Regions from separate parts of the Streptomyces sp. V4I23 genome, predicted to be linked through region 1. Evidence: riboswitches for the same ligand, from Rfam matches in the RefSeq annotation. Region 1 holds a riboswitch; each other region holds the start of a gene.

What was found. Region 1 has a riboswitch for cyclic di-AMP ahead of QFZ82_RS16565 (C40 family peptidase). Riboswitches for the same ligand answer to the same signal wherever they lie in the genome.
Region 2: linked by a shared signal. The riboswitch ahead of QFZ82_RS33595 (C40 family peptidase) and the one ahead of QFZ82_RS16565 (C40 family peptidase) in region 1 are both predicted to bind cyclic di-AMP.
Region 3: linked by a shared signal. The riboswitch ahead of QFZ82_RS05130 (LysM peptidoglycan-binding domain-containing protein) and the one ahead of QFZ82_RS16565 (C40 family peptidase) in region 1 are both predicted to bind cyclic di-AMP.

Annotation. Positions count from the first base shown of each region.
Region 1 covers NZ_JAUSZW010000004.1:3,190,371-3,195,324, reverse strand. The annotation lists gene QFZ82_RS16570 (hypothetical protein) at 236-589, shown strand; gene QFZ82_RS16565 (C40 family peptidase) at 655-1,809, opposite strand; cyclic di-AMP (ydaO/yuaA leader) riboswitch at 1,812-1,975, opposite strand; gene pcrA (DNA helicase PcrA) at 2,216-4,651, shown strand; gene QFZ82_RS16555 (M23 family metallopeptidase) at 4,716-4,954, opposite strand, start outside.
Region 2 covers NZ_JAUSZW010000004.1:6,860,157-6,865,110, forward strand. The annotation lists gene QFZ82_RS33575 (8-amino-7-oxononanoate synthase) at 1-583, shown strand, start outside; gene QFZ82_RS33580 (ATP-binding protein) at 800-1,231, shown strand; gene QFZ82_RS33585 (LysR family transcriptional regulator) at 1,245-2,180, opposite strand; gene QFZ82_RS33590 (LysE family translocator) at 2,263-2,895, shown strand; gene QFZ82_RS33595 (C40 family peptidase) at 2,995-3,471, opposite strand; cyclic di-AMP (ydaO/yuaA leader) riboswitch at 3,475-3,673, opposite strand; gene QFZ82_RS33600 (hypothetical protein) at 3,976-4,284, opposite strand; gene QFZ82_RS33605 (ATP-dependent Clp protease proteolytic subunit) at 4,292-4,921, opposite strand.
Region 3 covers NZ_JAUSZW010000004.1:619,161-624,114, reverse strand. The annotation lists gene QFZ82_RS05135 (zinc-dependent alcohol dehydrogenase) at 1-456, opposite strand, end outside; cyclic di-AMP (ydaO/yuaA leader) riboswitch at 884-1,074, shown strand; gene QFZ82_RS05130 (LysM peptidoglycan-binding domain-containing protein) at 1,079-1,864, shown strand; gene QFZ82_RS05125 (metallophosphoesterase) at 1,995-2,486, shown strand; gene QFZ82_RS05120 (hypothetical protein) at 2,533-3,375, shown strand; gene QFZ82_RS05115 (cupin) at 3,412-4,179, opposite strand; gene QFZ82_RS05110 (acetylxylan esterase) at 4,299-4,954, opposite strand, start outside.

The sequences.
Region 1 (4,954 bases):
CCGTCCGGCTGCACGACGGCGGTGGGGAGCCGGCCACCTGGGCGCTGACGCTAAACCGGGCGGTCCCGGGACGGAGAGGTGACGACGGGAAGTGCCCGAACCTGGACGGCGATGTCCGCTTTCTGTGCGCCGGACGCCGGTGCCCGGCCGCATTGCGGCGCAGGGCCGACCGAACGCCGCGATCGGGCTCCCCCGGCCGCCGGACGGTGGTACGGCGCCGATTAGGCTCCGCCCCATGGACGTACTCATCAATGTCTTCGTCGCGCTGCACATCATCGGCATCGCCTCCCTGCTGGGCGGCTTCCTGACCCAGATGAAGGCGATGGGCGCGGGCACGGCCCGCTTCAACCCGGTGATGCTGCACGGTGCGCTGACGATGCTGATCACAGGCGTCGCGCTGGTGGGCCTCAACCAGGCCGACGACCAGACGGTGAACAACCTCAAGATCGCCATCAAGCTGGCGGTCCTGGTGGTGATCCTCGGCCTGGTCTACGTCAAGCGGGACGAGGAGCGGGTCGACAAGGCGCTCTTCGGCGCCGTCGGCGGTCTGACGGTCGCGAACGTCTTCATCGCGACGCTCTGGACCTGACCGACCCCCGGCACACGCGTGCCCGGACGGCGGGACCGTCCGGGCACGCGGGGTGAGCGACCGGGTCAGACCGGGCGGACGCTGCCGTAGATCGGCATGTAGTAGATGGACTCCTCGCGGACGTTCTCGCCCGGCTTCGGCGCGTGGATCATCTTGCCGTCGCCGATGTAGATGCCGACGTGGCTGATGTCGTCGTAGAAGAAGACGAGATCGCCGGGGAGCAGGTCCGCCGTCGCCACGCGCTGCCCCACCTCCACCTGGTCCCAGGTGGTGCGCGGCAGATCGACGCCCGCCGCCTTCCAGGCCGCCTGGGTGAGCCCCGAGCAGTCGTACGAGGACGGGCCCGTCGCCCCCCACACGTACGGCTTGCCGATCTGGGCGCGGGCGAAGGCGAGGACTTCGTCGGCCCTGGTCGCGTAAGCGTCGTCGCCGGTCCCGGTTCCCGTCTCCAGGGGCGGCTGGTCGCTCTCCTGGCGCTGCCGCTCCGCCTCGGCCTCGGCGCGGGCTCTGGCCTCCGCCTCGGCCTTCGCCTTCGCCTCCGCTCTGCGCCGCGCCTCCGCCTCCTTCTCGCGCTCGATCGCCGCCAGCCGGGCCTTCTCCTCGGCGGTCAGCTTCGACAGCAGGGTGCGCGCCTCGGCCAGCTTCGTCTGGACCTTCTCCTTGCTGATGCGCAGGGCCTGCTGGGAGTCGGTCAGCGACTCCAGCCGCTTCGTCGCCTCCGCCCGCTGCTTCGCGGCGGCCGCGCGCCGGGTCTCGTAGTCGGTGACGGCGGTCCGCTGCTGGTCGGTCATCCGGTCCATCAGCTGCGTCTGGTCGAAGTACGCCTGGGGGCTGTCCGCGAACAGCAGCGCCGCGGTCGGGGTGACCGCGCCGGTGCGGTACTGCGCCGCGGCATAGGCGCCGAGGGCGCGACGCGACTCGTTGAGCTTCTCCGCGCGCGTGGCCGCCTCCTCGAACAGGGTGTCGACCTCGCGCCGCTTCTCGGCGGTGGCCTCCTTCGCCTTGTTGTACTCCTGGGTCGCGCTGCCCGCCTGCCGGTAGAGGTCGTCGACCTTCTTCTGCACCTCTTCGACGGAGGGCTTGGGGTCGCTGGGCGCGGCGGTGGCGCTCTGTGTCGACAGGAGGGCGGCGCCGGCGAGGGCGGCCGTCGTGAACCCGACGGCGTGGGAGGGTTTCGTGCTGCGGCTGCGGATCCTGCGATGCGACGCCAAGGCCGGCATCTCCTTCTTCCGTGGACCGCCTACCGGGTTAGCTGTCGGGTTCGGGCAGAACGGAAGATGCCCTACGGACCGTGGACAGGCGGTCCGATTCACCCCGGTTGTGCATAGTTCGGGTCCCCGGTTCCGAACTGCCTCCGGGGCAGCCCGAATTCGGCGGAGTCGACCCGTTCGGCGCGGTTCGCCGGGAGGGGTGCGGGCCGTCTGGTCGAGCACGCTAGCCAACTCGTGTGCGGGCTGTGAAGGTTGATGTTCGATATGTCCGATACATTTTCGTGACCTCTTTCGGTGCCGGCCGCATATCCGGCACCGGCGTGGCGCGCCGGGCAGGGCCGGTCACGGAATGTGACCTGCCCCGTATGGGCATGCGGGCCCGGTTGTCGGTCCGGCCGCCTAGACTCGATAAGCGATGAGCAGCCTCTTTGACGACAGCTTCCTGGCGGATCTCCAGCCCCACGGCGAGGAGCCTCCTCCGCCCCCCGAGGAGTCGGCTCCGGAACCGATCCCGGACGACCTCTTCCAGGGCGCCTACGACGTGCCGCCGGCCCGCGACGGGTACTACCGCGACGGCGCCCCCCGGCCTGCCGTCGACGCGGCCGCCCTGCTCGAGGGGCTGAACGAGCAGCAGCGCGCCGCCGTCGTCCACACCGGCTCCCCGCTGCTCATCGTCGCCGGGGCCGGTTCCGGCAAGACGCGCGTGCTCACCCACCGCATCGCCCACCTCCTGGCCACCCGGCACGTGCACCCCGGCCAGATACTGGCGATCACCTTCACCAACAAGGCCGCCGGCGAGATGAAGGAGCGCGTCGAGCACCTGGTCGGCCCGCGTGCCCATGCCATGTGGGTCATGACCTTCCACAGCGCCTGCGTCCGCATCCTGCGCCGCGAGTCGAAGAAGCTGGGCTTCACGTCGTCGTTCTCGATCTACGACGCCGCCGACTCCAAGCGCCTGATGTCGCTGGTCTGCCGCGACCTGGAGCTGGACCCGAAGAAGTTCCCGCCGAAGTCCTTCAGTGCCAAGATCTCCAACCTGAAGAACGAGCTGATCGACGAGGAGACCTTCGCCGACCAGGCGCAGGACGGCTTCGAGAAGACGCTCGCCGAGGCGTACCGGATGTACCAGGCCCGGCTGCGCGAGGCCAACGCCCTGGACTTCGACGACATCATCATGACCACAGTCCACCTGCTCCAGGCGTTCCCCGACGTCGCCGAGCACTACCGGCGCCGCTTCCGGCACGTCCTCGTCGACGAGTACCAGGACACCAACCACGCCCAGTACACGCTCGTGCGCGAGCTGGTGGGCGAGGGGTACGAGGACCTGGAGCCCGCCGAGCTGTGCGTCGTCGGTGACGCCGACCAGTCGATCTACGCCTTCCGCGGCGCGACCATCCGCAACATCCTCCAGTTCGAGGAGGACTACCCGGACGCGACCACGATCCTCCTGGAGCAGAACTACCGCTCCACCCAGACGATCCTGTCCGCCGCCAACGCGGTCATCGAGCGCAACGAGTCCCGCCGCCCGAAGAACCTGTGGACGAACGCGGGCGCGGGTGCCCGGATCACCGGCTATGTCGCGGACACCGAGCACGACGAGGCCCAGTTCGTCGCCGACGAGATCGACCGGCTCACCGACGCGGGCGAGGCGAAGGCCGGCGACGTCGCCGTCTTCTACCGGACGAACGCCCAGTCCCGTGTCTTCGAGGAGATCTTCATCCGCGTCGGCCTGCCCTACAAGGTCGTCGGCGGCGTGCGCTTCTACGAGCGCAAGGAGGTCAGGGACGTCCTCGCCTACCTGCGCGTCCTCGCCAACCCCGAGGACAACGTCCCGCTGCGCCGCATCCTCAACGTGCCCAAGCGCGGCATCGGCGAGCGCGCCGAGGCGATGATCGACGCCCTCGCGCTCCGCGAGAAGATCACCTTCCCGCAGGCGCTCCGCCGCGTCGACGAGGCGTACGGCATGGCGGCCCGCTCCGCGAACGCCGTCAAGCGGTTCAACGTGCTGATGGAGGAGCTGCGCACCATCGCCGAGTCCGGCGCCGGACCGGCCACCGTGCTCGAAGCCGTCCTGGAGCGCACGGGGTACCTCGCCGAACTGCAGGCGTCCACCGACCCGCAGGACGAGACGCGCATCGAGAACCTTCAGGAACTGGCCGCCGTGGCCCTGGAGTTCGAGCAGGACCGCGGTGAGGAGGAGGGTGCGGGCACGCTCGCCGAGTTCCTGGAGCAGGTCGCGCTCGTCGCCGACTCCGACCAGATCCCCGACGAGGACGAGGAGGGTACGGGTGTCATCACGCTGATGACCCTGCACACCGCCAAGGGCCTCGAGTTCCCCGTGGTCTTCCTGACCGGCATGGAGGACGGCGTCTTCCCGCACATGCGGGCGCTGGGCCAGACCAAGGAGCTGGAGGAGGAGCGGCGCCTGGCGTACGTCGGCATCACCCGCGCCCGCGAGCGCCTGTACCTGACGCGCTCCTCGATGCGCAGCGCCTGGGGCCAGCCCTCGTACAACCCGCCGTCGCGCTTCCTGGAGGAGATCCCCGGCGCGCATGTGGAGTGGAAGCGCACCGGCCCGATGGCCGCGCCGGCCGGACCGACGTCGGGCATCACGTCGTCGCTGTCGTCGTCGCGTGCACGCGGCGGCGCGTCCGGTTTCGCCACGCGGCGCACCAACGACAAGCCGGTGATCGCGCTGTCCGTGGGCGACCGGGTCACGCACGACCAGTTCGGTCTGGGGACCGTGGTCGCGGTCTCGGGGTCGGGTTCGGACGCGCAGGCGACGATCGACTTCGGCGACGAGAAGCCGAAGCGGCTGCTGCTGCGGTACGCGCCCGTCGAGAAGCTCTGACAGCGAAGCGAGGCGGGGGCCGCGGCCCCCGCCTCGTTCATGCTCGCTGTGGCCTGCCCGCCGCTTAGGTCGGGTCGAGGCCGTGGCCGCGCAGCCACGGCAGCGGGTCGATGGCCGAACCGCCGCCGGGGCGCACCTCGAAGTGCAGGTGCGGGCCTGTGGAGTTGCCCGAGTTGCCCGAGTAGGCGATGACGTCGCCCGCCTTGACCGAACCGCTGCGGATCTTGGTGGTGCTGAGGTGGCAGTACCACGTCTCCGTGCCGTCGGCCGCCGTCACGATCGCCATGTTGCCGTAGGCGCTGT
Region 2 (4,954 bases), 3.7 Mb from region 1:
CGAACACGGCGCGGCCCTGCTCGTCGACGACGCCCACGGCCTCGGCGTCCTCGGCGACGGCGGCCGGGGCGCGCTCGACGCCGCCGGACTGGCCGGCGCGACCGGAGTCGTCGCCACCCTCACCCTCTCCAAGTCCCTCGGCAGCCAGGGCGGCGCGGTCCTCGGCCCGGCGCGGGTGATCGCGCACCTGGTCAACACGGCCAGGACCTTCATCTTCGACACCGGACTCGCACCGGCCGCGGCGGGCGGCGCGCTCGCCGCCGTCGGGGTGCTGCGCCGCGAACCGGAGCTCGCCGGCCGGGCGCGGGAGGTAGCGGCCGTGCTGCACCGGCGGCTCACGGACGCGGGACTGACCGCCGCGCGGCCGGACGCGGCCGTCGTGTCCGTGCAGGCGCCCTCCCCGGAGGCGGCGCTGCGCTGGGCGGCGGACTGCCGGACGGCAGGTCTGGTCGTGGGCTGCTTCCGGCCCCCGTCGGTGCCGGACGGCATCTCGCGCATCCGGCTCACCGCCCGCGCCGATCTGACCGCCCGGCAGGTCGACACGGCCGTCGCGACGATCATCGCCTCCGCGCCGCGGGGCTGAGAACAGCCGGTCCGGAGCGTGCGGTCCGTCCCCAAATACGGTCTCTCGTCGCAGACTTCACCGCTTTGAGCGACAGATATGCACGTATCTTGGTGGATTGCCGCACCGGCCTGACGACAAGTGGCAGTCTGACGCCGAAGCGCAATCCGTGGCCGTCCTCGCGTGTCATCCGCTACGAGTCGGAGCCCGGCCCGGTGGGAAAGGGACAGCGTCGCCATGGCAGACCGTCAAGAAGCATCCGTCACTCTGCCCAGCGATCCGGCATCGGTCTCCGCCGCCCGGAGATATGTCACCGATGTCGTCTGCGGATGGGGTCTGCCGGACGGCACCGACGCCGTCGACACCCTGCGGCTGATCGTCTCCGAACTGGCGACCAACGCAGTGCAGCACACCTTCGGCCAGTCGCCCACCTTCACCGTCGACGTGCGCCTCGAACGGGACGAGCGACTGTGCATCGGCGTCACCGACAGCCACCCGCGCTGGCCGCGCCGGCTGCCCGCCGCCGTCCGACAGGACAACGGCCGGGGGATGGTCATCATCCGCAGTCTCACCGCGCAGTACGGCGGGCGGCTCTCCGTGACACCCACCGAGGAGGGCGGCAAGACCGTGTGGATCGCCCTGCCGTGGACCGTACCCGTGAAGGGCTGATCCGCGCCCGGGTTCACCACACCCTGGCCGCAGTGCCCTGTTGACCCGCCCGTCCGAACGAGCTCCGCAGGAGAGCCCGCAGCGACTGCGCCGCCGGCCCCGACTCCTCTCCCCGGTGCGCCACAGAGATCGTGCGGCGGAAGGCCGCCGGCTCCAACTGCCGTACCTGCAGCGGCGTGGCGGACATCGCCGCCACCATCTCCGGCACCACCGCCACCCCTATCCCCGCGGTCACCAGGGCGCACACCAGCGCGTAACCGGGCGACTCGCACACCACGGCCGGCGTCGCCCCCGCCTCGGCCAGCGCACCCTCCACTCCCTTGCGCGGCGGATGCGCCGGAGCGCTGCTGATCAGCGGCTGCCCGGCGAGTGCGCTCACCGGCAGCCGCCCCGATCCGCCCGCCAGGGCGTGCCCGGGAGCGGTGATGAGCACCAGCTCCTCGACCAGCAGCGTTTCCACGACCACCCCCGGCGGGGGCGGCGCCGGATCGGCGGGCTCGTAGGCATGCGTCAGCGCGAGATCCATGGCGCCGCGCGCCACTGCCGTGACCCCATCCGGGGGTTCGTACTCGGCGACGGTCAGGTCCACATCCGGATGGGCGCGCCGGAAGGCGCTCAGCACCGGGGGCAGCAGGTGGATGCCGACCGTGGTGAAGGTGGCCACCCGCAGCCGGCCGCCCGCGAGCCCCGACAGCCGGGCCAGCTCGTGCCGCGCCCGGTCCATCTCGTCCAGCACCCGGCGCGCCCGCTCCGCGAGCAGCTCACCCGCGGCCGTGAGCCGCGCCCCGCGGTGGTGGCGCACGAGCAGAGGCGCTCCGGCCTCGCGCTCCAGCTTGGCCAGCTGCTGGGAGAGCGCCGGGGCGGTGTAACCCAGGCGGGCCGCGGCGCGGGTGATGGAACCGGCCTCCGCGACAGCGACCAGGGCGGCCAGCCGGGTCGGGTCGTACATCGCACCCCTTAAGCATTGCTTTTGGCTGACCCAGGATATTCCCCATACACGCTGAAGGCACTGAGACGGCAGGCTGGAGGGCATGGACGCACACCTGATCGCTTTCACCGGTGTCGCCGCGGGCATGGTCGCCATGCCGGGTGCCGACTTCACCGTGGTGGTACGCAGTGCGCTCGCCTCGCGCCGCGCGGGCGTCGCCTGCGCGGTCGGTGTGGCGGGCGGGCTGCTGGTGCACACCGCGCTGGCCGTGGCGGGACTCGCCGCGGTGCTGGTGGCGGTGCCCGTGCTCTACCGGACGCTGCAGATCGCCGGCGGGATCTACGTGCTGTGGCTGGGCCTGCGCGCTGTGCGCTCCGCGCTGCGCCCGCTCGAAGGGCCCGCCGCCCCCGACGGCGCCGCGCCCTCCCACGGCGTCGGGCGCGGCCTGCGGCAGGGCTTCCTCACCAACGTCCTCAACCCGAAGGCGCCGGTGCTGTTCCTGAGCCTGCTGCCGCAGTTCGTGCCCGACGGCGCGGCGGTGCTGCCGCGCACCCTGCTGCTGGCCGCGATCGTCGTCCTCCTGGCGCTGATCTGGTTCCCGGCGGTGGCCCTCCTGGTGGACCGGCTGGGCCGGTGGCTGCGCAGGCCGCGCACCACGCGTGCCGTGGAAGGAGTCACGGGCGGCGCGCTCACCACGCTCGGCGCGACCCTGCTGGTCCAGCCGCTGGCACACTGACCGGCACCGGTCCGTCGCACCATGGTGGGTGCGGACGATTCTCAGGCGCGGGGCCGCCGCCGGGGAGCCGGAAAGGCGGGGCAGCCGGAAGGCGGGCCGTCAGCGCACCCGGCCGTACGAGACGCCCCTGGTCCAGATCTTGGCCAGCCGCACGACGTCGCCCGTCTTCGGCGAATGCCAGATCCGCCCTCGGCCGGCGTAGATGCCCACGTGGTAGACGTAGCCGCCGGAATGGAAGAAGACCAGGTCACCGCGTTTTCGTTGGGAGGCGGAGACATGGCGCGTACGGTTGTACTGCTGCTGAGCGGTGCGCGGCAGCTTCTTGCCGGCCTTCTTGTACGAGTACTGCGTCAGCCCGGAACAGTCGAAGCGGTGCGGGCCTACGGCGCCGAATCTGTACGGCGACCCCTTCTTCGATGCCGCGACCTTGAGTGCCTTGCTCGCGTAGCTGGTGATCGCGTGGGCCTCGGGGGCGGTGCCGGGAGCGAGGAGCGTGCCGCCGACGGCGGCGATGGTCAGTGCCGATACGGCGCCCGCACGTGTGAGCAGGAACGGGACATGCATCTGCGCAGTCATGCGCAACCCTTCGTCAGCCGCCTGTGAAGGGTGACCTGTCGGGTTCGGACTGGCGAAGACGCCCGGCCGCCGAAGCGGCTTCACCCCAAGGGGCCTACCGGGATCACCGGTCACCCCGTGCTGCTCGGGTCCTCCACTCCTGCCGATGCACTTCTGTCGACCAGTCGTCCGGTGCGGCGGCAGGATTCAGCGTCCGCCCGGACCGCCCCGTCAAGGTGGCGGGGGCTTGTCGTCCCAGCGATCGTCACTCATGGATGTCCGATTTCCGAGTTGAAACGGCTTTTGTGAAGCCAATCACGACTGATCTGTTCGGGTGGACAGGGATGTTGGCGGTCGCCTCGCCTGACGCGGAATCATGGTCGTACCAGCGCGGAAGCCGTTCGACTCCGCCAAATCGGTGGTGTGCGTGGCGCAACTCCTGCGGCACGGAACAACGTCGCCGAAACTCCACCGAACGGGGTACGAAAGCCGCGGCCCCCTTGGCGGAAAGCAGCGGATCGACCGTCAACTCGTCGAAACCGGGGGCATGGTCACCCGGTTCGCTCTGCGTTCCCCGTCGAGAATCCGCAGCGCCTCGGCGAGCGTGTCCGCGTAGACCTCGTTCTCCCCGCGCAGGTGCATCAGCGTCAGGGCGTCCTTCAGGGCGGTCGCCCGCCCGACCAGTGCCTGAGCGGCGCGCAGCGCGCCGTAGGTGTGGGTGACCCGGGACGGATTGATCCGCCCCAGCAGATCGACCACTTCGAGATACCTGTCGATCAACTCCGCCTCCGCGCGGGTCAGCCCGGGAAGCGGTGGCAGCTCCGGGAGCAGCATCCCTCGCTCACCTCGCCCCGGCCGGCGAGGCTTTGCGGCTCCCGATGACGTGGTCCACCAGGCCGTATCCCTTCGCTGCCTCGGCGTCGAAGATCCTGTCCCGCTCCAGATCGGCCGCGATGCGCTCGGCGCCCTGTCCGGTGTGGCGTACGAGCATGGCCGCCAGCTGCTCCCGCAGGCGCAGCAACTCGGCGGCGTGGATCTCAAGATCGGACGGCTGGCCGCGCAACGGCTCCTCCACGGCGGGCTGCTGGACGACGACACGTGCGCCGGGCAGCGCCGACCGCTTGCCCGGGGTGCCCGCGGCGAGCAGCAAGGCGGCTGTCGAAGCGGCCTGGCCCAGGCAGGTGGTGGCGATGTCGCAGGTGATGATCTGCAGGGTGTCGTAGATCGCGGTCATGGCGCTGATGGAGCCGCCGGGGGAGTTGATGTACAGGCAGATGTCCTGATCGGGGGCCGCGTACTCGAGGTGCAGCAGCTGGGCGACGACGTCGTTCGCGGCGGTGTCGTCGACGGCGGTACCGAGAAAGACGATCCGCTCGTCGAGCAGCTTCGAGTACGGGTCGAGGGTGCGGGTGCCCGAGCTGGTGCGCTCGGTGAACTCGGGCAGGACGTAGCGGGCGGCAGGACGGTTCATGGCATGCCTCTCGTCGGAGTCGGGCGAGCTGCG
Region 3 (4,954 bases), 2.6 Mb from region 1:
CGGCCCCTCGGGCACCTTGACCGGCAGTGTGTCGCCGAAGGGCACCCGCAGGTACTCGGCCTGCCCGCCGGGCACCTGCCCGTACAGCTTCGTGTAGCCGAACAGCGACGCGCCCATGCCGCGGTCCCGCACCTGGGTCGTCTCGCACTGCGAGTGGAGGCCCTGGGCGCACATGAAGCACTCACCGCACGAGACGTTGAACGGCACGACGACGCGGTCGCCGGCCGAGAGGGCCGTCACCTCGGGACCGGTCTCCTCCACGACGCCCATGGGCTCGTGGCCGAGGATGTCGCCGGGATCGAGGTACGGGCCCAGGACCTCGTAGAGGTGAAGATCCGAACCGCAGATGCCGGTGGACGTCACCCGGACGATCACATCCTTCGGCTCGGTGATGCGGGGATCGGGGACGGTCTCGATCCGGACGTCCCGCCGGCCCTGCCATGTCAGTGCGCGCATCGTGTCCTCCCGCGTTGCTCTCCGGTGGGCGGCCTGCGGCCGTCGTACGGGCGGCGCCGCGCGTCCGGCCACCACGCCCGAGTACCCGAAGCGGGCGATGCCATTACATACAGAAGAAAACGGACTATTGGCACTCAATAGAGCGTCGGACTTTCCGGTATGGGGCGTTTCTCTTTCATTGCCGGTATGTCCGTTTGCGTATGAAGTGTGCGACTGCTTTTCCTTGTTGCCTGTTTCGTGACGTCGGTCACGTGACGGAATGCCCGGGATGTCGGGCAGGCGTCGCAGACGCCTTGCGTGGAAGGAAAGTTGAGTTCCCGACAGAAAATGAGGAAGGTCATTTCCGTCTCTTTTCTCCGGTCTCGCATTGCGGTTGTGAATTCAGGGCTTGTTCCGCCGGGCTGCTCTCGCTTACGGTCACCGCAATCCGGATGGACCGCCGAATCCTGCCGCCGTCCGGGAATCCGACCACGCACTCACGTTCGGCAGGAGCGGGGGACCCAGGTAAGCCGCCGATCCGGAAACCGGAACGGCTCGGGGTGAAGTCGCACCGACCATGCGACCGGGCATCTCCAGCCCGAACCCGACAGCTCACCTCGCAGGCGACGGAGAGGAATGCGTCATGCCTGCAAAGGGTAAGCACCACCGCCGTCCGAAGTCCGGCCGACTCATCCGCGGCTTCGTCGCCGCGGGCACGGGCGGCGCCGCGCTCGCCCTGCCGCTGTTCGGCGCGACCACCGCCGCCGCGCAGCCGGCCCAGGCCGCGACCGCGAAGACCGCCGTCACGGCGCCCGCCGCGGCGAAGAAGGCCCCCGTGACGTACACCGTCGTCGCGGGCGACTCCCTGTCGAAGATCGCCGAGGAGCACTCCGTCAGCGGCGGCTGGAAGAAGCTCTACAACGACAACCGCCGGAACATCGGCGCCGACCCGGCGCTGATCCGCCCCGGCCTGAAGCTGACCATCGGCGCCAAGGCCAAGCCTGCGGACCGCGCCGCCGACGCCGGCCGCGCCGACCGCTCCGAGGCCCGCACCGCCCTGGCGGCGAAGAAGGCCCCGGCCGCGAAGCCCGCCAAGGCCAAGACGTATTCCAACGATCTCGACGGCTGGATCAAGGAATCGCTCGACATCATGGCCAAGCACGGAATTCCCGGAACTTACGAGGGAATCCACCGGAACATCATGCGCGAGTCCTCCGGAAATCCGCGGGCGATCAACAACTGGGACATCAACGCGGTGAACGGAACGCCCTCCAAGGGCCTTCTCCAGGTGATCGACCCCACGTTCCGGGCCTACCACGTGCCCGGCACGCCGTTCGACAGCTACGACCCGGTCGCGAACATCACCGCCGCGTGCAACTACGCCGCCGCCAGGTACGGCTCCATCGACAACGTGAACGGCCCGTACTGACCGTAGCCCCGCAATTCGCGGCTTCGATTGCAGACGGAATCGCGCCGGGCGCCTGTTCTGACATCACGTCAGTGCGGCGCCCGGCGCGGCCGTGTGCCCGCCCGGCGCCGGCAGCGGGAAGGTTGGAGGCATGCGACTGCTGCTGATCTCCGACACTCATGTGCCCCGCCGCGCCCGCCGCCTGCCCGACGAGGTGATGGCCCGTGTCGAGGAGGCCGACGTGGTGATCCACGCCGGCGACTGGGTCGACACCGCGACCCTCGACCTCCTTGAGGACCGCTCCGCCCGCCTCCTCGCCGTGTACGGCAACAACGACGGCGAAGCGTTGCGCGCCCGGCTCCCGGAGGTGGCCCGCGCGGAGCTCGGCGGTCTCCGGTTCGGCGTGGTGCACGAGACGGGCCCCGCCGCCGGGCGCGAGCGGCGCTGCGCCGAGAGGTTCCCGGACCTCGACGTGCTGGTCTTCGGCCACAGCCACATCCCGTGGGACACCACGGCCCCCGGCGGCCTGCGGCTCCTCAACCCCGGCTCCCCGACCGACCGCAGGCGACAGCCCCACCACACGTACATGACCGCGCGGGCGGCGGACGGCGTGCTGACCGAGGTCCTGCTGCACCGCCTGTGACCGGACCCGGGTAGTTTTGCGGTCAACCGAACTCAGGAGCCGCCCCGTGTCCGCCAGGCCCCGCCTGCTGTACGTCACCGACCTCGCCTACCCGGCCAAGGGGCGGCGGTACTGCGACGAGGACATCCACCTGTCCTCACGGCTGCGCGAGGACTTCGACCTCGCCCTCGCCCACCCGGCGGACGCGGCCGCGCTGATGGACGGCTTCGACGGCGTCGTGGTGCGCAACAGCGGGCCCGTCCTGCACTACCAGGACGCGTACGACGCCTTCCGCGAGAAGGCGATAAGGACCGGCGCCCGGATCTACAACCCGCTGACCGCACGCGGCGACATGGCGGGCAAGCAGTACCTGCTGGACCTCACCAGGGCCGGGTACCCGGTCATCCCCACGGTGGACCGGCTCGACGACCTCGGCCTGCTGCCCGCCTCCGACGCGTACGCGGTCAAGCCCAGGGCCGGCGCCGACTCCATCGGCCTCCACTTCGCAGGCGCCGAGCAGCTCCCCGGCCTCGTACGCGGCGACGTGCTGATACAGCCGCGCGTCGACTTCCTCTACGAGGTCTCCTTCTACTTCGTCGACGACACCTTCCAGTACGCCCTCCACGCCCCCGACCCCGCCCGCCGCTGGGACCTGGAGCCGTACGAACCCACCGCGGCCGACCTCGACTTCGCCCGGCGCTTCATCGCCTGGAACACCGTCGACCACGGCATCCAGCGCGTCGACGCCTGCCGCACCCGCGACGTCGGACTGCTGCTCGTCGAGCTCGAGGACCTCAATCCGTACCTGTCCCTGGACCTTGTCGACGAGGCGACCCGCGAGGCGTTCGTCGCCGCGCTGAAGACCTCACTGCACCGCTTCCTCGCCGCACCGGCGCCTCCGGCCGCGTAGCGGGCGGCCCGGGCCGGGCGCGACCGCCGGTGCGCCTCATGCGGGCCGCGCGTCGGGTACGTCCGCGGGCCCTGCGTCATACACGTCGAGGCGGCCGCACATGCCGAACCGGCCGCGTGCCGCGGGCCGTTCCGCCCGTACGACGGCGTCCGCGAGGTAGCGGGCGTCGCCCCGTTCCAGGCGCGCCAACTGCGTGCCGGTGGCGGCCGACGCGGCCGCGGCGCCCGTCAGCCACCGCTCGCGCCAGCGGTCCGCGAGCGGGCGCACCAGGGCGGCCGCCGCCCGGTGGAACGCGGCCAGCGGCTCCGGGTCCCCGGCCGCGGCCGCCGCGCGCAGCGCGGTGAAGCCCTCGATCGCCAGGTCGCGGCGGCGCCGGGCGGCCGTGGCGAGCTCCTCCTCGCAGGCGGTCGCGGGCAGGGCGACGGTCGCCCGGTAGCGGGCCGCGTCGGCCAGGTACGGCGGCGGCAGGGTGAGCACCGCGTCACCGGCCTCCGGCAGACCGCAGTTCTGCATGAGGACGACGATCGTCAGATCGCCCTCGTTGACCAGCCGATGGATCGTGCCGGGCGTGAACCAGACCAGGGCGCCGGGAGCGAGCGGCGTCTCCTCGAACCCGGAGGCGGTCAGCGTCTGCACCGCGCCGCGCCCTCCGGTCACGGCGTACCCCTCCGAACAGGTCAGGTGCAGGTGGGGCGTTCCGCCGCGCAGCCCGTCCGCCGACGGCCAGTCGTACACGCGCAGGCGGGACACGCCGATCCCGCCGGGCAGGCCGTCGTACACGGCGGCTGCACCGGGAGGGTTCATCTCGGGCCTCCTCGGGGAGTACGGGCACGCGGGCGGCCGCTGGGGCAAGCGCTTTCTACGGCACGTTAGGGAGGCTATCCGGTCCGGTCAAGACGGCCATCACCTGCGGCCCCGTCCCGTCACCGCCTCAACGTGCCGGGCAGCCAGGCGAGTTGGGCGGCCTCCTGGTGCGGGCCACCGCCCTCGTGGTCGTTGAAGTCGTAGACCTCGATCCGCTTCTCCTCGTGGGCATAGGCGTTGAAGGCGGCGAACACCGTCGACGGCGGGCACGTCTGGTCCTCCAGCGCCGCCGAGAAGAGCGCCGGAGCACGCCCTCGCGCCGCGAAGTGGACCCCGTCGAAGTACGCGAGGGTGCGCGCCGCCTGCTCGCTTCGGCCGCGATGGGTCCGCAGGTAGTTGCCGACCTCCCGGTAGGGGTCGCGGTCGGTGAGTGTCGTGGCGCGCGGAAAGTCGCACAGGAACGGCACGTCCGGGGCGACGGCCGCGAGGTCCGGCACCAGGCCGCCCACCGCGAGCGCGATGCCGCCGCCCTGGCTCGCGCCGACGGCCGCCGTCCTGGAGGCGTCCGTCAGCGGATGCGAGCGCGCCGCCTCGACCGCGCGTACGGCGTCGGTGAACACCCGCCGGTAGTAGAACTCGTGCGGGTCCTCGATGCCCCTCGTGAGGTAGCCGGGGAAGGCGGGCCCGCTGCCCACCGGGTCCGCTGTGCTGCCGTTCGCCCAGCCGCTGCCCTGTCCGCGGGTGTCCATGACGAAGTGCGCGAGACCCGCCGACG